2 linked regions of the Geminicoccus roseus DSM 18922 genome follow. The protein of the gene in region 1 interacts with the protein of each later gene in a pairwise test. Links are inferred from orthologs where the notes say so. Each region holds a gene or a part of one and is shown on either strand. Other genes may lie near its edges.

The links.
Region 2: the proteins of GEMRO_RS29620 (region 1) and secA interact in binary tests that used the Escherichia coli proteins (3 or more experiments, as listed by UniProt). The link is inferred for Geminicoccus roseus DSM 18922 from one-to-one orthologs.

Annotation. Positions count from the first base shown.
Region 1 is NZ_KE386572.1:2,757,963-2,767,273, forward strand. The notes cover bases 3,620-6,579. They hold GEMRO_RS29620 (alkaline phosphatase), read right to left. Parts: upstream 5,897-6,579; coding sequence 4,343-5,896; downstream 3,620-4,342. Other genes in these bases: GEMRO_RS0113915 (FtsX-like permease family protein), read right to left, coding at 3,620-3,878; GEMRO_RS0113920 (hypothetical protein), read right to left, coding at 3,883-4,320; GEMRO_RS0113930 (ATP-binding cassette domain-containing protein), read left to right, coding at 6,124-6,579. Outside these bases: ffh (signal recognition particle protein), read right to left, coding at 1-322; dapF (diaminopimelate epimerase), read left to right, coding at 524-1,357; tRNA (N(6)-L-threonylcarbamoyladenosine(37)-C(2))-methylthiotransferase MtaB, read left to right, coding at 1,354-2,616; more of GEMRO_RS0113915, read right to left, coding at 2,622-3,619; more of GEMRO_RS0113930, read left to right, coding at 6,580-6,783; signal recognition particle-docking protein FtsY, read left to right, coding at 6,895-7,839; outer membrane lipid asymmetry maintenance protein MlaD, read left to right, coding at 7,920-8,438; GEMRO_RS29630 (DUF2155 domain-containing protein), read left to right, coding at 8,447-8,866; aat (leucyl/phenylalanyl-tRNA--protein transferase), read right to left, coding at 8,791-9,311.
Region 2 is NZ_KE386572.1:3,492,269-3,501,920, reverse strand. The notes cover bases 6,352-9,652. They hold secA (preprotein translocase subunit SecA), read right to left. Parts: upstream 9,270-9,652; coding sequence 6,552-9,269; downstream 6,352-6,551. Other genes in these bases: GEMRO_RS30260 (peptidylprolyl isomerase), read left to right, coding at 9,476-9,652; GEMRO_RS0117455 (AEC family transporter), read right to left, coding at 6,352-6,471. Outside these bases: GEMRO_RS34330 (VOC family protein), read left to right, coding at 1-358; molybdenum cofactor guanylyltransferase MobA, read left to right, coding at 345-956; GEMRO_RS0117490 (DsbA family oxidoreductase), read left to right, coding at 981-1,649; GEMRO_RS32810 (hypothetical protein), read right to left, coding at 1,657-2,367; GEMRO_RS0117480 (YsnF/AvaK domain-containing protein), read right to left, coding at 2,470-3,291; GEMRO_RS30265 (YsnF/AvaK domain-containing protein), read right to left, coding at 3,288-3,710; GEMRO_RS35350 (hypothetical protein), read left to right, coding at 4,033-4,461; peptide-methionine (S)-S-oxide reductase MsrA, read right to left, coding at 4,477-5,136; GEMRO_RS34325 (hypothetical protein), read right to left, coding at 5,194-5,394; more of GEMRO_RS0117455, read right to left, coding at 5,536-6,351. UniProt on the Escherichia coli protein: Required for protein export, interacts with the SecYEG preprotein conducting channel.

The sequences.
Region 1 (9,311 bases):
GGCCGCACATCAGCACGACCGAGGGCGGCGAGCCCAGGTCCAGCCCGGCCTGCTCGGCACCGCCCAGGAGCTCGATCAGCCGGTCGTTGACGATCTTGACGATCTGCTGGCCGGGCGTGATCGAGCGGATCACCTCCTGGCCGACTGCGCGCTCCTTGATGCCGGCGACGAAGTCCTTGACCACCGGCAGGGCGACGTCGGCCTCCAGCAGCGCCACGCGGATCTCGCGCAGGGCTTCGCCGACATCGGCCTCGGACAGCGCGCCGCGCCGGCGCAGCCGGTCGAACACGCCACCAAGGCGGGTGGTTAGGTTTTCGAACATGATCCCGGTCGTTCCGTCCTGTGCCAATCCATCAACGTCGTTCCCGGCGATGGATTTTCCGGACACGGCAGCGTATAGAAAACCGCCTCCGCGAGATGGGCCCGCGAAGCGCGGCTCTCTTGAGCACCGCGCCATCCAGATGTCAAGGAATCGCGGTTCCACCGTTGCGCGGGGGGCGACGATCTGCGATCAGGCCGCACCATGACCATCGTGCCCTTCACCAAGATGCACGGGCTGGGCAACGACTTCGTCCTCCTGGACGAGCGTCGGATGCCGATCCCGATCGATCCCGCCTGGGTGGCCAGGCTCGCCGACCGCCATCGCGGCATCGGCTTCGACCAGCTCGTCGTGATCGACGAGGACCCGGAGCTGGACGCCCATGTGCGGTTCTTCAACGCCGACGGCAGCGAATCCGGGGCCTGCGGCAACGCCACCCGCTGCGTCGCCCGGCTGATCCACGACGAGACCGGCCAGGACCGGATCGAGCTGCGCACCGGGCGCGGCATCCTGCGGGCGGTGCGCGACGGCGATGCCTGGTCGGTGGACATGGGCCAGCCGCGCTTTCGCTGGGACGAGATCCCGCTCACCCATGAATGCGACACCGAGCAGGTGCCGGTCGACATCGCCGGGCTGCCGCGGCCGTTCGCGGTGAACATGGGCAACCCGCACGCGGTGTTCGTGGTCGAGCATCTGGAGAGCCTGGACGTCGCCGGGATGGGGGCGATGCTGGAGCGCGACCCGATGTTCCCCGAGCGCGCCAATATCGGCTTCGTGCAGGTGCTGGACCGCCAGAACGTGCGGCTGCGCGTGTTCGAGCGAGGCGCCGGGCTGACGCTCGCCTGCGGCAGCGGGGCCTGTGCGGCGATGGTGGCGCTGGTGCGCAAGGACCTGGTCGACGGCAAGGTCCGCTTCCAGCTGGACGGCGGCGAGCTGCAGCTTGCCTGGGACGGGATCAACGGGGTGGTGATGACCGGGCCGACCGCGCTCTCCTATACGGGCGAGATCAGCGCCGAGATGGCGCCGGACGCGCCATGAGCGCCATCGACGTCCTGACCTTCGGCTGCCGGCTGAACATCTTCGAATCCGAGGTGATGCGCCGCCATGCCGAGGAGGCCGGGCTGAAGGACCTGGTGATCGTCCATTCCTGCACGGTCACCGCCGAGGCGGAGCGCCAGGTCCGCCAGGCGGTGCGCAAGGCAAGGCGGCAGAACCCCGAGAAGCGGATCGTGGTGACCGGCTGCGCCGTCCAGGTCGACCCGGCCAAGTGGACCGGGATGGACGAGGTCGACCATGTGGTCGGCAACGAGGACAAGCTGAAGCCGCTCACCTGGACCGGCCTTGCCGGCGAGGGGCCGGAGCGGGTCCGGGTCGGCGACATCATGGCGGTCAAGGCGATGGCCGGGCACCTGGTGCCGGGCTTCGACGGCCGGTCGCGCGCGTTCCTGCAGGTGCAGAACGGCTGCGACCATCGCTGCACCTTCTGCATCATTCCCTACGGGCGCGGGCCGTCCCGCTCGGTGCCGATCCAGGACGTGGTGGCGCAGACGCGGCTGCTGGTCGGGCAGGGCTATCGCGAGCTGGTGGTGACCGGGGTCGACATCACTTCCTATGGCAAGGATTTGGGGGATGCGCCGACGCTCGGCGGGCTGATGAAGGCGGTGCTGCGCGACGTGCCGGAACTTCCGAGGCTGCGCCTGTCCTCGATCGACCCGGCCGAGATCGACGACGACCTGCTGGAGCTGATCGCGAGCGAGCCCCGGCTGATGCCGCATTTGCATTTGTCGCTGCAGGCCGGCGACACCATGACGCTCAAGCGGATGAAGCGCCGCCATTCCCGCGAGGACGTGCTGGGGCTGACGGCGCGGCTGCGCGGCCTCCGGCCGGACCTGGTGTTCGGCGCCGACATCATCGCGGGCTTCCCGACCGAGACCGACCAGATGTTCGAGAACACCAGGCGGATCGTCGAGGAGGCCGGGCTCACCTGGCTGCACGTGTTCCCCTACAGCCCGCGCCAGGGCACCCCGGCGGCGAAGATGCCGCAGGTCGAGCCGATGCTGCGCAAGGAGCGCGCCGCCCTCTTGCGCGCCGAGGGCGCCAAGGCGGTGGCGCGCTTCTATGCGGGCGAGCAGGGCCGGGTGCGCGAGCTGCTGGTCGAGCGGGGCGGGGCCGGGCACACCCGGCATTTCGCGCCGGTGAAGCTCGCCGCAAACGACGACCCGCCGGCGGGCACGCTGGTGGACGTGCGGATCAAGGGCGTGGAGGGCGAGGTGCTGCTGGGCGAGCGGGCGGCCTGAGCCGGTCAGCTGCGCAAGGCGGCGGCGACGGAGTTGCGGTAGGTGAGGGCGGCCGGGATGGCGGCCAGGGCCAGCCCGACCAGCACGATCGCCAGGACCAGCAGGAATTCCGGGTGGCCCAGGGCCACCGGCAGGGCCACCGAGGTGCGGCTCTCGAAGGCCAGGGACACCAGCAGGGCGCCGCCATAGCCCAGCGCCAGGCCCAGCAACGCGCCCAGCGTCAGGATCAGCGCCACGTTCAGCCAGACCGTGGCGAACACGAACAGGCGCGACGCGCCCAGCGCCCGCAGGACCCCGATCAGCCGGCGCCGCTGCGCCAGGCTGGCCAGCACCGCCAGCAGCACCGCCCCGATCACCAGGACCTGGGTCAGCACCGAGATCGTCGCGATCAGGTCGCGCACGTCGCCCAAGAGCGCGTAGAGCTGCACCAGCACCTCGCCCGGGAACACCGCCATGGTGGCGTCGGCGCCGCGGTACTGCGCGCGCAGGGCATAGGCCGCGGCGAAGCTGGCCGGCTTGACCACGATCGCCGGGACGCCCGGCAGCTCGTCCAGGTCGAAGGGCGGGCCCACCGGGATCGCCGAAAAGTCCGGCTCGCCGTGCAGGCCGGCCGGCCAGACCCGGGCCTCGTCCAGGGCATGGCCGACCGGCAGGCCGTGGATCCACCAGGTGGATTCGATGCTGGACACGATCGCCCGGTCCCAGGGGCTGCCCAGGCGGGGCAGCCGGCCGACCACCCGGAAGGCGAATTCGTGGTGGTCCTCGTCCTCCATCTCGACATGGCCGTGCAGCGGCTCGAATTCCTGCTCCAGGGCGAGCGGCACGTCCGCGCCGACCACCACCTCGTCGACCCGGGCGAACGGGCGTCCCTCGGCCAGGGCCAGGGCGCCGCCCCGGGTCAGGAAGTCGGTGGTCGAGCCTATCAGCGGGTGGCCCTGCCAGTTGTCGCCAAAGCCGATCGGCGCGGCATAGGCGACCTCCGGGTTGTCCGCGAGCTCGGCCAGGATCCTGGCGTCGATCAGGTCCAGGGAGGCGGGCTGAAGGTAGACGGTGGAGAGGACCAGCTGGGTTTCGCTGCCGGGCGCGCCGATCAGCAGGTCGAACGGGTCGGCGGCCTCAGCGCTGCCTTCGCGCAGGGCGCGCTCCTGGGCGGAGACCGCCACGCCCAGGGCCACGGCCAGCGCCACCAGGAGGATGACCGCCAGCACGCCCGCCCGGCTGCGCCGCAGGTCGGCCAGGACGAAGGGCAGGGGGTTGCCCAAACGCTCAGATCCGCTCGTAGCTGGCGTCGAGCAGCCGGACCCGGCTCACGAAGCCGGTCTCCTCGTCGATCTCGGTGCCCAGCGACAGGGTGCCGGTGACGCGGATCGGCAGGTTGAAGTCGACCCATTCCTGCGGACTTTCCAGGCGGACCAGGATGATGTCCTGCGGCCAGTCCATCTCGCTGTCGCAGAACGGGCAGACCGCCATCGGCCGCTTGGTCAGCACGAAGAAGGGCGCGTCGGGCTTGAGCGGCGGCGCCATGAAGCCCTGGATCTCCACGGTCTGGTCGGCCAAGGCCAGCGCCTCCTCGGAGAACGCCGCACCCCTGCCGTAGATGTCGCGCAGCTTGATCTGCGGGGCGGCATGGCCGGGTCGCACGGTTCCAGCCACGCCGATCGCAGCCAGGGCGGCCAGCAGGTGACGTCGGGTGGGCCCGGCCATGTCCTGTCTCCCCTTCAGATCCTCACTTGGCGGCGCCGGCTGCGCGCTGGCTGATGCCGGAGGCATGGTCCATCACGTGGAAGATATAGTTCTGCTCCACCGTGCCCTGGAAGAGATGCGACCAGGGGCCGATCGCATAGATGCCCAGATCCTCGCCGCCATGGGTCTCGCTGGCGAGCGGCACCAGGGACTGCTGCAGGAAGTCGACATCGGTGGTGTCGACGTTGGTCAGATCGGCGCGGACGCCGTCCTTCATCGCGCCCGGGCCATTGGCGAAGCCCAGGGTGGTGTAGGGCTTGCCGTCATCGCCCAGCAGCGGCTCGCCCTTCCAGGAGGCCAGGCCCAGGATCGGATTGCCGCGCTCGGGATAGCCGCTGATGGTCAGGGTGTGGCCGTGGTCGGCGGTCACCACGATCAGAGTCTCGTCGAGGTCGACCTTCTGGGTGGCGGTCTTGATGGCGCGGTCGAAGGCGATCGCATCGTTCAGCGCCCGCGCGGCATTGCCCTCATGCAGCGCATGGTCGACCCGGCCGGCCTCGACCAAGAGGATGAAGCCCTCGTCACCGGCCTTGGCCTGCAGGATGTCGATGGCCTTGGAGGTCATCTCCGACAAGGACGGCTCGCCGCCTTTGTCCTTCTCGCGGTCGACCGAATACTTCATGTGCGACATCTCGAACAGGCCGAGGACCGGGCCGGTGGTCGCGGGGTCGATCGCGTCGAACTGCTGCTGGTTCCAGACGAACACCGCATTGTCGTTGCGGTCCTGCCATTCCCTGGTCAGGTCGCGGTTGTCGGTGCGCTTGCCGGTCTTGCCCTCATCCTCCGGATCGGCGGCGGTCTCGGGCAGGAAGTTGGCGCGCCCGCCGCCCATCGCCACGTCGAAGCCGTGGCCGTTCGGGGTCTCGATCAGGGAGCTGGCGATGTCCTTGCAGCCCATCTCGATCGCCTCGGGCGGCATGTCGGCATCCGATTCCCAGTCGCGGCTGGGCGAATGCGAATAGGTGGCGCCCGGCGTGGCATGGGTCAGCCGCGCGGTGCTGACCACGCCGGTGGCAAGGCCGGCGGCCTGCGCCATCTCGAAGATCGTGGTGACGGCACCGTTGTCCAGGGACGCCCGGCAGTCCTCTTCGGCCACGTTGTGCGACACCGCCATGACGCCGTTGTTGGTCTTCACCCCGGTCACCATCGCCACCGCGGTGGGCGAGCTGTCGGAGACCTGGCCATCGGCCGAGTAGGTCTTGGACGCAGCCAGGTAGGGGAAGGATTCAAAGGTCAGGACGTTGGATTCGCCGTCCACGCCGCGCTGCTGACCTTCCAGGATCCGGGTCGCGGTGATGGTGGGAAAACCCATGCCATCGGCGACGAACAGGATCACGTTCTTGGCGTGGTTGGTGTTCGGCTGCTGCGCCATGATCCGCTGGAGCGTGTCCTGGCCGGTCTGGAAGTAGGGATCGCCCGCCTGGGCCAGCGCGGCGCTGCTGCTGCCGACGGTCGTCTCGGCGCCCCGGCTGCTGCAGCCGGTTGCCGCCAGCACGACCGACCCCAGGCACAGAGCAGCCTGCACAGGTTTCTTCATGATCATCTCCCTGACCTTCGATCTTCCAAAGCGAGATAGTTCCAGGCAATGACGGATAGCAATACCACTCGAACAACAGAATGATCTGGAAAATCCATCGGATGTCCGGACATGTTGGGTGAAATGCGAGGGAGGATTTCTGTCTTGCCGGCACTCCAGGAAGTCGATCCAGGGCATCCCTGCCCGGGCGCAGCGGCCGGCGCCGGCCGATCCTTCGGAGGCGCCCGGTGAGCCACCTGCGGGTCCGGGGGCTCCGGGTCGCCTTCTCGGCGGTGCCGGCGCTGGATGTCCCGTCGCTGGAGATCCGTCAGGGCGCGCGGGTTGCCATCACCGGGCCGTCCGGCTGCGGCAAGACCACGCTGGCCTTCGCGCTGAGCGGCATCCAGCCGGTGCAGCAGGGAGAGGTGCGCTGGGCGGACCAGGAGATCACCGCCCTTCCCGAGGGCGCCCGGGACCGCTGGCGGCGCCGCCATGTCGGCATGATCTTCCAGGACTTTCACCTCATCCGGGGCATGCCGGTGCTGCAGAACGTGATGGCCGCCGGCTATTTCTCCGCCTGGAGGCCGGTCCCGGCCGCAAAGGAGCGGGCCTTGGCCCTGCTGGACCTCTGTGGGGTGTCCGGGGCGCGCGAGGACGTCGCCACCCTGTCCCGGGGCGAGCAGCAGCGGGTCGCGATCGCCCGGGCCCTGTTCCAGGACCCGCCCATCCTGATCGCCGACGAACCCACCGCCAGCCTGGACGCCGCCAGCGCCTCGGCGGTGATCGGCCTCCTGCGCGAGGAAACGTCCCGGCGCGGCACCACCTTGCTGGCGGTCAGCCATGACCCGGCGCTGGTGGAGGCGATGGACCGCCCGATCCGGATGGCGGGAGGGCGGCTGCTGACCTGACGCCTCGTCCGGCACATGGCAGCCATGCACGCCGCGGCAAGGCAGATCAGGGGGCTCCACGTCATCCGGCGCTTGCCGAACCCCGCCGCATCGGCGAGTTTCCGCCTCGCCATGACCCAGACCAATGCCAGCTGGTGGCAGCGCCTGAAATCCGGTCTGTCGAAGACCTCGGGCCAGCTCACCGGATCCATTTCCGCGATCTTCGTGAAGAAGAAGCTCGACCAGGAGACCCTGGACGAGCTGGAGGAGGCGCTGATCCTGGCCGACATGGGGGTGGAGACCTCCGGCCGGCTGGTCGCGCACCTGAAGAAGGAGCGCTACGGCAAGGACGTCACCGACCAGGAGGTCCGCCAGGTGCTGGCCGCCGAGGTCACCCGGATCCTGAAGCCGTATGCGAAGCCGATCCCGTCGCGGGACGTGGCGCCGCAGGTGATCCTGGTGTGCGGGGTGAACGGCACCGGCAAGACCACCACGATCGGCAAGCTCGCCAAGATGGCGACCGATGCCGGGCTGAAGGTGGTGCTGGCCGCCTGCGACACCTTCCGGGCGGCCGCGGTGGAGCAGCTCCAGGTCTGGGGCGAGCGCAACGGCGTGCCGGTGCTGGCGGCGACGCAGGGATCGGATCCCGCGGCGCTGGCCTTTTCCGCGCTGGAGAAGGCCAAGGCGCAGGGCGCCGACATCCTGATGATCGACACGGCCGGGCGGCTGCACAACAAGGCGGCCCTCATGGACGAGCTGAAGAAGATCATCCGGGTGATCAAGAAGGTCGATCCCGACGCCCCGCACGACACCGTGCTGGTGCTGGACGGCACGACCGGGCAGAACGCGCACCGGCAGCTCGAGGTCTTCAAGGAGATCGTGGACGTGACCGGCCTGGTGGTGACCAAGCTGGACGGCACCGCCAAGGGCGGCGTGGTCGTGTCGCTGGCCGAGCGGTTCCACCTGCCGATCCATGCCTTGGGCGTGGGCGAGGCGATCGAGGACCTGAAGCCGTTCGAGGCCGAAGCATTTGCCCGGGCCCTGCTCGGGCTGGACGAGAAGACCGGGCAGGCCTGAGACGCCCGAGGTTGAGGGTTTGGCCGTCAGGCGCTACCTGACCGCATGGATCGAGCGCGACGACGTCGGAGAGGAATGGCATGGCCCGCAGCATCGTCGAGACCATACTCGGGGCCCTGGTGCTGCTGGTGGCGGCCGGCTTCCTGTTCTGGGCGTATGGGCGCAGCAACATCGGCGGTCCGAACGGCTATGAGCTGGTGGCGCAGTTCGACCGCGCCGACGGGATCGATGTCGGCGGCGACGTACGGATCAGCGGGGTGAAGGTCGGCACCGTCACCGCGAAGAGCCTGGACCCGCAGACCTTCCGGGCGTCGGTCCGCTTCTCGGTGCAGAACGGCATCGAGCTGCCGACCGACAGTTCGGCCTCGGTCGCCAGCTCCAGCCTGATCGGCGGCAAGTACCTCTCGATCATCCCCGGTGGCGACGACCGCAACCTGGAGCCGGGCGGGGCCATCACCCTGACCCAGTCCTCGGTCAGCATCGAGGACCTGATCGGTCGCTACATCTTCAGCCAGGGCGGCAGCGAGAGCGGCGGATCGGGCGGCGCGGCATCTGGCGGCGACGCGGGAGCCGCCGACGACATCTTCTCCAGCCCATGATCGCTTCGATGGTTCTGCGGCGGCTGGGCGCCGCCGTCCTGCTGTCGTCCGCCTTGAGCGCCGGCCCAGCCCTGGCGGCGGGGCCGACCGTGCCGAACAACAAGGCGGAGATGCAGGGCCTGGACAAGGTCACGGCGCGGGTGGTGCGGATCGAGGTGACCCTGGACCAGCCGGTCCGGTTCGGCACCCTGCTGATCACGCTGAAGGCCTGCTTCACCTCGCCGCCGACCGAGACCCCGGAAGCCGCCGCGTTTCTGGAGATCGACGATCTCGACCAGGACCGCGAGGAGCGGATCTTCTCCGGCTGGGTCTATGCCTCCAGCCCCTCGCTCCACGCCCTGGAGCACCCGGTCTACGACGTGTGGCTGACCGGCTGCATCGACCCGCTCCTGCCCGATCCCCCGGCGAGCGTGGTGCCGCCCGGCTGAACCCCGTCCTTGGGGAACACGGCGTTCAGCATCATCGCATGGTGCAGGCGCCGCTGGTACTCCGCCTGGGGGATCTCGATCGCGCCGAAGCGGGTCAGGTGGCTGGTGACGAACTGGGTGTCCAGCAGCACGTAGCCGCCGGCGCGCAGCCGGCGCACCAGTTCCACCAGGGCGACCTTGGAGGCGTCGGTCGCCCGGCTGAACATGCTCTCGCCGAAGAAGGCGCCGCCGATCGAGACGCCGTACAGCCCGCCGACCAGCCTGCCGTCCTGCCAGGTCTCCACGCTGTGCGCATGGCCCCGGCGGTGCAGGGCGCCATAGAGCTCGATGAGCTGCGGGTTCAGCCAGGTGCTGGGCCGGATCTCGGTGGCCTCCGCGCAGGCCCGGATCACCCGGTCGAAGGCCTCATCCGCGGTCAGCGCGAACCGGCCCGACCGGAAGGTCT
Region 2 (9,652 bases), 730 kb from region 1 along the record:
CGCGATGTATGATGCCAGCCTGCCGGAGCTGGGCTATCGCCTCGTGATGACCATCGACGACGCGCCCGACTTCAAGGGGCTGGGCTATGGCGGCAACAGCCACGAGCCGGCCTTCTGGATCGGCGCCTCCACCAATCCGGACGATCCGGCTCCCGTCCCGATCGACGGGATGCACGTGGCGTTCGCCGCCCAGAACCGCCCTTCGGTCGACGCCTGGTACCGGGCGGCCCTGGCCCATGGCGGCAAGGACAACGGCCCGCCCGGGATCCGCCACCAGTATCATCCCAACTATTACGCCGCCTACGTGATCGACCCGGACGGCTACCATCTGGAAGCGGTCTGCCATCTCGCCCCCTGAGCCCCGCCTGCCCGCCGTCCTCCTGGCCGGCGGCCTGGCCCGCCGGATGGGCGGCGGCGACAAGTGCCTGGTGCCCCTGGCCGGCCGGCCGCTGCTGGCGCACGTGATCCAGGCGATCCGGCCGCAGGTGGACGACCTGCTCCTGAACGCGAACGGTGATCCGGCCCGCTTCGCGGCCTTCGGCCTGCCGGTGCGCGCCGATCCGCTGCCGGGCTTTCCGGGCCCGCTGGCGGGCGTGCTGGCCGGGATGCGCTGGGCAGCGGAACGGGGCGCCGGCCACGTGCTGAGCCTGCCGGCCGACACCCCGTTCTTCCCGCCAGACCTCGCCGGCCAGCTCGCCGCCGCCATCTCCCCCGACCATCCGGTCGCCTGTGCCGCCTCGGGCGACCGGGAGCATCCGGTGATCGCGGTCTGGTCGGTGGCGCTGGCGCCGATGCTTGAGGAGCAGCTGCTGGCCGGCAAGCGGCGGGTGGGCGCGTTCGCCCGGCTTGCCGGGCGGCGCCTTGTCGTCTGGCCGGCAGCGCCGCTGGATCCGTTCTTCAACGTGAACACGCCGGACGACCTCGCGCTTGCCGTCGGCCGCCTCGACCCCACCTGACACCTGCAACCCTGGAGCAGCGCCATGTCCGCCGAAACGCCCGCCGAGACGCCTGTCGTGAAGATCGATTTCGTGTCCGACATCGTGTGCCCGTGGTGCGCCGTCGGGCTGCGCTCCCTGGAGGAGGCGATCGCCCGGCTGGACGGGACGGTCCGCGTCGACCTGCATTTCCAGCCGTTCGAGCTGAACCCGGCCATGCCGCCCGAGGGCCAGGAGATCGTCGAGCACCTGACCCAGAAATACGGGATCACCCCGGAACAGGTCGCCGCCAACAGCGAGGTGCTGCGCGAGCGGGGAGCCGCGGTCGGCTTCGAGTTCCGCCTGGAAGGCCGCGAGCGCACCTACAACAGCTTCGACGCCCATCGCCTGCTGCACTGGGCGGAAATCGAGGGCAAGGACCTGACCCTCAAGCACGCTTTGCTGCGCGCCTATTTCACCGAGGGCCGCAACGTCAGCGACAAGGCGACCCTGGTCGAGATCGCCGGAGCGGCCGGCCTATCCGTTGAGCGCGCGCGCGAGATCCTGGACAGCGACGCCTATGCCCAGGACGTGCGCGCCCAGGAGCAGTTCTACACCGGGCTCGGCATCAGCGGGGTCCCCTCGGTGATCCTGAACGACCGCCACCTGATCCAGGGCGGCCAGCCGCCGGAACTGTTCGAGCGGGCCCTGCGTCAGGTCGCGGCCGCGGCCTGACCGCCGCTCAGGTCGGCTGGAAGCTGAGCTCGAAGCGGCGATACCGGTTGCCCAGTTCGTCGACCACGACGCTGGCCCCCTTGTCGCCGCTGACCAGGCTCAGGTCCTGGTCGAGCGTGCGGACCCGGAACCTCCACCCCTCCGGCAGCTTCAGCCGCTCCCCGAGCCCGGCCAGGTCCTCGGCCGACAGGTCGGGATCGACCGCCTGGCTGTAGCTCGCCATCACGTAGACGCGGGAATCGCCCATCAGCTCGTAGACGGTCTCGCCGGCGGCATAGATGTAGGTGCCGGGAACCGGAATCCGGTGCGGGACATAGGCGGCCGCCTCGGCCGGTCCGGCGCCCGCACGCTCCGCCACCGGCCGCATCGGGACACCCTGCACGTCAACCGCAGGCTGGTCCAGCCCCCGCGACTGCAGCCAGTCAATCAGGTAGTGGCGAGGTCCGTCGACCGTGGCGGCTTCGCCGCCTAAGCGGGACGCCGCCTGCTCGGGCCTGATCGCTTCGGCCGCCGCCGGGGAACAGTCGCCCAGCCCGACCGTGCTGTACAGGCGCTCCGCGGCTGGCACCGCGATCGCCACCCGGATCTCGCAGAACCTCCGGTCGCGAAGGTTGCCGATCTCCCTCATCCGGCCTTCGGCCAGCGCCAGGGGCGCCGACAGGATGCCGGCGCCGATCGTGCCGGCCAGCATCGCCGCCCTTGCCCATGTCGCCTGCATGTCGGTCTCCGTCCATCGGGGTAGCCAGGAGACGCCACCCTATGGGCGAAGACGAGCATCCGGAAGGAGGTCGGCCGCGCAGACGCGGCCTCCCCTCAACCCTCAGTGGCCAGGACGGGCGCCGGAGGGTGCCCGGTCGTCCTCGATCTCGATCTCGGTTTCCCGGACGGTATCGCGCACGGTTTCGGTGCGGGTATCGGTCTGCTTGTGCAGGCCGATTTCCTCCTTCACCCGGGCGACCTTCTCGACCACCGCTTCCTCGCCCCGCTCGACCGCCTCGATCGTGCGTTCCTGGAAGGCCGCCACGCCCGGCGCCACCTCCCGGTCGACCGGCCGGCGCTCGATGGTCACGCGCTCGGAATGAAGGTCGACCTGCGCCTCGACCGGACGCTCGGTGACATAGGTGCGGACCCGGACATTGCCGCCGCCGACCTGGCGCTTGCCGACCCGGACCTCCTCGTCGACCACCTGGATGGTCTGGTCGTCATGATGGTCGCCGGAGGTGCTGGCGCCGGTGCCGAAGCCGGCGGCGGCGCTGCCAACAGGAGCGGCAGAGGCTGGGCCGGTGCTGCCGGTCCAGCCTTCCTGGCGCCAGCTCTCGCTGCGCTCGTCCAGGTCGACGGGATCCGACCTCTCGAGGACCTCCTCGACTTCCGCCCCCAGATCCTCCTGGACAGTGGCGGTCAGAAGATAGCCGCCACGCCGTAGGCCCTCGGAATAGGTGGAGCGGTCCTCGTCGGGCATGAAGAGGTCGCCCAGGCTGGCCCAGAAGCCCTTGTCCTCGACCTCCGGACCGGCACCGGCAGCCGTGGAGTCCGCGCCGCGAACCGAGATGTCGCGGGCCTGCACCCCGATGCTGATCAGCCCGTCCTGCGCGGCCTCGGCCGCTCCGCGTGTGTCATAGAGAGCAGTGATCGTGTTCATGATGCTTCGCTTTCAGAGGGATCGGCCGGAGAGGATGCCTCCAGCCGGGTGACGGTCGCGTGCTCGGAACGGAGCGGTACCGTCTGGCGAACGAGCTGCTCGCCTGTTGTCTTGGTGATCCGAAGCTCTTCTTTGAGAACGAGCTGGGTGTGGACGACGAGCCGCTCTTCCACGACCGGGACGATCAGCACCCCGTCCTCTTCGCGGATCTGGGGCATGGTCTCGACAGGCTGATCGATCAGCACGCGCTGCACGCCGACTTCATCGTGTCGCAGCAGGGCCTCGACGACCTGCTGCCGCGTCTCGACGGTCGTTTCGACAAGAACACGCCCAAGTTCCACCATGCGCTTGGTGACCTGGGCATGTTCTTCGAACAGCTCGACTTTGAGCTCTTGGGGAGTGGTCGTCGTCTTGGACATGCAGCATCAACTTCATCGGATGCCGCTCGTTCCATCACATTGAAGCGAGAAGGAAAAATATTTCGACGAATATTCGCATGTATTAGATAACAGATATTATACAGCTTCAGAAACAGTTGATTTATGGGGGCGTGGATCTTGTTGCTCTCGCTGCCACGGCCGCAGCAGCAACTTCCTCTTGAGGATCCTGGCGCACGGACACGCTCTTGCGCCGGTGGGGCGGGCAGCAGGGCCGGCACGGCCGCCGCCTGTCCCGGCAAGGGAACCCGTTCCGGCCGCCTGGAAAATCGTCTAGGCCGGATCCGACCTGGAGACACCGCCCGTGCCGATCCGCCCCGAGCGCCGCTATTTCTACCCGATCGACTGGCCGATCATCAGCCGGCAGATCCGCTTCGGCCGGGCCAAGGGCCGCTGCGAGACCTGCGGCCGCCCGCACGGCCGGCTGATCTGCCAGCTGGCGGACGGCCGCTGGTTCGACGAGTTGTCCGGACAGTGGCGGGACGACCGGGGCGAGCCGGTGGACTGGCCGGACATCGTCGCCTGGTCCAGCCAGCGGCAGCGGCGGATCTGGCTGGGCACCGCCCATCTGGACCAGGACCCCGGCAACTCGGTGGGCGCCAACCTCAAGGCCTTGTGCCAGCGCTGCCACCTGCGCCACGACCGGCCGGCCAACATCCTGCGCCGTCGGCAGCGCCATCGCGCCCGGCTGGCCCTGGGCGACCTGTTCACCGGGCCGAACCCCCTGGTCTGAGCGGCCCCGGACGCCTCAGGCGGAGGCTTCGCCGGTGCCCACCGGGCAGGCGACGCCGGTGCCTGCCAGGCCGCAATAGCCCCAGGGCTTCTTGGCCAGGTATTGCTGGTGCTCGTCCTCGGCATGGAAGAACGGCACTTCGCCGCCGATGGTCGTGGTGACCGGGCCAAGGCCGCGCCCGGCGAGCCTGGCCTGGTAGGCGGCGCGCACCTCCTCGGCGATCCTTCGGTCCTCTTGCTCGGCCAGGAAGAGGCAGGAGCGGTACTGGGTCCCAACGTCGTTGCCCTGGCGCATGCCCTGGGTCGGGTCGTGCTCCTCGAAGAAGGTCTTCAGGAGGCGCCGCAGCGTCACGACCGACGGATCGTAGACCACCAGCACGACCTCGGCATGGCCGGTGCCCTCGCTGCAGACCTCGTAATAGGTCGGGTTCGGCGTGGAGCCCCCGGCAAAGCCGGCCGCGGTGACCCAGACGCCCGGGATCTGCCAGAACAGGCGCTCGGCACCCCAGAAGCAGCCCATCCCCACCAGCAAGCTCCGGAACCCGTCGGGCCAGGGCACCGCCAGCGGCCGATCCGATACCGCGTGCCGGCCGGGTTCGGTGATCGGATGCGGGCGACCCGGCACCCAGTCTGCCCTGCTCGCGGACTTCTTCCAGAGCGAGGAGAGGCGGAACATCCGGTTTCCTTCCAGGCAGCGCGATGCCGACAGGAAATGGCCACCGGAAAAGATGGTTCAAGCGCTGCCGAAGACGGTCATGTATTCCAGCCGTCCCAGCAGCCCTGGTCGACGGCGCTGGCTCGGGCCATCAGTCCAGAAGGCGGCGCGCCGCTCGACCCTTTCCGCCCGGGCATCCCAGGGGGTGTAGATAGTGCCGTAGGCCATGCGCGGGGCTTCGGCTTCCACGCACGGCCGTGCTGCTTGACGATGCGTCATCGCGCTTCCCCTCACGTCGACGCTTGGCAGCGTTTCACCTGAGGGCTTCTTGCCGAGGCCTCCAGATGCATTGCCTAGTTCTCATCGTACGGCAACACCGCTGTGGTCGAGAAGAGGTCGCCTCATTGCAAATGGGTCATGTTACCGTAGCAAAGGCAGGAGCCACGCCAGGATCGGAAAAGTCACAATGGTGGAAGCAACAATCGTGGCGCTGGTCTCGCCGACGGCGCTGTTGTAGCGCACCGAGAAAAGATAAGCGTTGATCCCCGCCGGCATCGCCGACGTCACGATGGCGACCGCGCGCCCGATTGGATCCAGCGGCACGACCCAGGTCGTCACCACGAACACCAGGAGCGGAAACGCCACGTTCTTGAACAGGCACAAGACAAAGGCTTCGCGCCAGAGCGAGCCCAGCTTGAACCGCGCGAGATTGGCGCCGAGCGCGAACAGCGCCATCGGCATGGCCGACTGGCCCAGCAGGACCGCGGTGCGGTCCACCGCGGCGGGGATCGGGATCGGCGAGTAGCGCAGCAGCACCCCCACCGCCAAACCGACCAGGATCGGGTTGGTGATCAGGTTCATGACCACCACCTTGGGCAGCTTGCGCAGTTCGCCGCTGGCGCCGATGCCGAGCTCGGCGACCACGGTGGTCAGGGTGAACAGCGTGGCGCTGTGGAAGGCGATCAGCAGGAACAGCGGCACCGCCGCGGCCTCGCCGTAGATGCCGAGCGTGATCGGCACCGACAGCACCAGGACGTTGCCGAACGACGAGGTGATCCCGAAGATCGCGGGCTTGGCCTCGCGGGCATCGAACAGGCGCCGGGCCGAGAAGGCGGCCAGCCCGAAGATCACGAAGGCGCAGCCGAAATAAACGAAGATCAGCCGCCACTCGATCTGGGCGGGCAGGTCGACGGTCAGCATCTCCCGGGCGAGCATGACCGGGATCGCCACGTCGAACACGAAGCGGGAGATGCCCTGGACCTGCTGGTCCACCACCACCCGGAAGCCGGCCAGCACGCGCCCGAGCAGCACGAGCGCATAGACCGGCACGAGATGATCGAAAAGGATCTGCGACACGTCCACCGCCCAGGCGTCGGCCGGGCGGACCCTGCCGGCCGGCTCAAGCCGGGCGGCAGGCCGTCAGCCCCGCGGGAGGATCAGACCAGCACGCCGTGGCAGGCCTTGTACTTCTTGCCGGAACCGCACGGGCAAGGCGCATTGCGCCCGACCCGTCCCCAGGTCGAGGGATCGGCCGGATCGACCGGGCTGGCCGCCTGGGCGCCCTGCCCGTCCGCCGCCATGGCCATCGCCATGGCCGGGGTCGCCGCCAGCGCCGCGCCGCCGGCACCGCCGGCCATGCGCGGCCCCGGACGCGGCGGCTCCTCCGGGCCGAAGCCCTGGACCGGCTCCGGCATGCGCACCTGGAGCTGCATCATCACCTGCGTCACCATCTGGCGCAGCTCGGAGAGCAGCCCGTCGAACAGGTTGAAGGCTTCCCGCTTGTACTCGTTCAGGGGATCCTTCTGGCCGTAGCCGCGCAGGTAGATGCCCTGGCGCAGATGATCCAGATGAAGCAGGTGCTCCTTCCAGACATGGTCCAGGACCTGCAGCAGCAGGCTCTTCTCGGCCTGGCGCATCATCTCCGGCCCGTACTGCTCGACCTTGGCCGCATAGTGCGCGTCGGCCGCCTCGTTCAGGCGCTTGATGATCTCCTCGTCGGCGATGCCCTCTTCCTTGGCCCAGTCCTGCACCGGCAGGTCGAGGGCCAGGTAGCGCTGGACGTCGGCCTGCAGCCCCTCGGTGTCCCACTGCTCCGGGTAGGCCTTCTCCGGGATGTGCTTGCGCACGATCTCCTGGACGGTCTGCTCGCGCATGTCGGCGATGGTGTCGGCGACGTCCTCGGACTGCATCAGCTCCAGGCGCTGCTCATAGATGACCTTGCGCTGGTCATTCATGACATCGTCGAACTTGAGGAGCTGCTTGCGGATCTCGAAGTTGCGCGCCTCGACCTTCTGCTGCGCCTTCTCCAGGGCCTTGTTGATCCAGGGATGGACGATCGCCTCGCCCTCCTGGAGCCCCAGCTTCTGCAGCATGCCGTCGATCCGCTCGGACCCGAAGATCCGCATCAGGTCGTCGTCCAGCGACAGGTAGAACTTGGAGCGGCCGGGGTCGCCCTGGCGGCCGGAGCGGCCGCGCAGCTGGTTGTCGATCCGCCGGCTCTCGTGGCGCTCGGTGCCAAGCACGTAGAGGCCGCCGACCTCCTTGACCTGGACCTGCTCGCTCTCGACCTCCTGGCGGATCTTCGCCACCGCCGCCGGGTCCGGATCGGCTCCCAGCTCGTGGAGGATCCGCATGTCGGCATTGCCGCCCAGCTGGATGTCGGTGCCGCGGCCGGCCATGTTGGTGGCGATGGTGACGGCGCCCAGCCGCCCGGCCTGGGCGACGATGTTGGCTTCCTGCTCGTGGTAGCGGGCGTTCAGCACCTGGTGCGGGACGCCCTTCTTCTTCAACTCGTCGGACAGCATCTCCGACTTCTCGATCGAGACCGTGCCGACCAGGATCGGCTGCTTCTTCGCGTAGGAAGCCTCGATCTCCTGGACGATCGCCTCGTACTTCTCCCGCGCCGAACGGTAGACCTCGTCGTCCTCGTCCTTGCGGATCATCTTGCGGTGGGTCGGGATCTCCACGACCTCGAGCTTGTAGATCTCGGCGAACTCGGAGGCCTCGGTGGCGGCCGTGCCGGTCATGCCCGACAGCTTGGAGTAGAGGCGGAAATAGTTCTGGAAGGTGATCGAGGCGAGGGTCTGGTTCTCCGGCTGGATCGCGACCTTCTCCTTCGCCTCGATCGCCTGGTGCAGGCCCTCGGAGTAGCGCCGCCCTTCCATCATCCGGCCGGTGAACTCGTCGACGATCACGATCTTGCCGTCCTTGACGACATATTCGTTGTCGCGGGTGAACAGGTGATGGGCCCGCAGCGCCTGGTTGGTGTGGTGCACCAGCGAGACGTTCTCGATGTCGTACAGGTCGGGCGCCTTGAGCAGGCCGGCCTGGTCGAACAGCTGCTGGATGTGCTCCTGGCCCTGCTCGGTCAGCGAGACCGAGCGCTGCTTCTCGTCCTTCTCCCAGTCGCCCTCGACCAGCTGCGGCATCAGCGCGTCGACCGCGCGGTACAACTCGGAACTGTCGTCGGACGGGCCGCTGATGATCAGCGGCGTGCGCGCCTCATCCACCAGGATCGAATCCACCTCGTCGACGATCGCGAAGCCGTGCCCGCGCTGCACCAGCGATTCGAAGCTGTGCTTCATGTTATCGCGCAGGTAGTCGAAGCCGAGCTCGTTGTTGGTGGCGTAGGTGATGTCGCAGGCATAGGCCTCGCGCCTGGCCTGTTCCGGCGTCTGCGGCACCACCACGCCCACGGTCAGCCCGAGGAAGCGGTGGACCTGGCCCATCCAGTTCGCATCGCGCCTTGCCAGGTAGTCGTTGACGGTGACGACGTGGACGCCCTCGCCGGTCAAGGCGTTCAGATAGGCCGCCAGGGTGGAGACCAGGGTCTTGCCCTCGCCGGTGCGCATCTCGGCGATCCGGCCCTGGTGCAGCACCATGCCGCCGATCAGCTGCACGTCGTAATGCCGCTGCCCGAGCGTGCGCTTGGCCGCCTCCCGCACGGTGGCGAACGCCTCGATCAGCAGGTCGTCGAGGGTCTCGCCCTGGGCCAGCCGCCCCTTGAATTCGGCCGTCCTGGCCTTCAGTTGATCGTCGGACAGCGCCACCATCTGCGGTTCCAGCGCATTGATAGCGTCGACGTTTTTCTTGAGGCTCTTGACCATGCGGTCGTTGTGCGACCCGAAGAGCCGCCTTGCGATGGCGCCGAACATGCCGCTGGGAAATCCCGCCAAAGAGTGGACCGGGCACAGGCTCGCCCGACCAGGGTCGGTGAGCTACGCCCTCCCACCAAAGGTGTCAACGCGACCGCGCTTGTGCAAGTACGCCAGTGATGGCACCTGTCCTTCGCGCCAAGCCCCGGGGTCCATCGGCAACGAGCGGACCCTGGCGGCGATCAGACAAGAGAGGAGCACCATCGGTGCGTCTAGCGGTATTCGGCGTCTCCATCCTTCTGGCCACGACCTCCCTGGTCCAGGCCCAGGAAACGGTGCCAGCCCCGGCCGAAACGGCCCCTGTCGAGAACCAGGCCGCCACGCCGGAAGGCGATCCCGTTGTCGCGACGGTCGACGGCGCGGAGATCCACCGGTCCGACGTG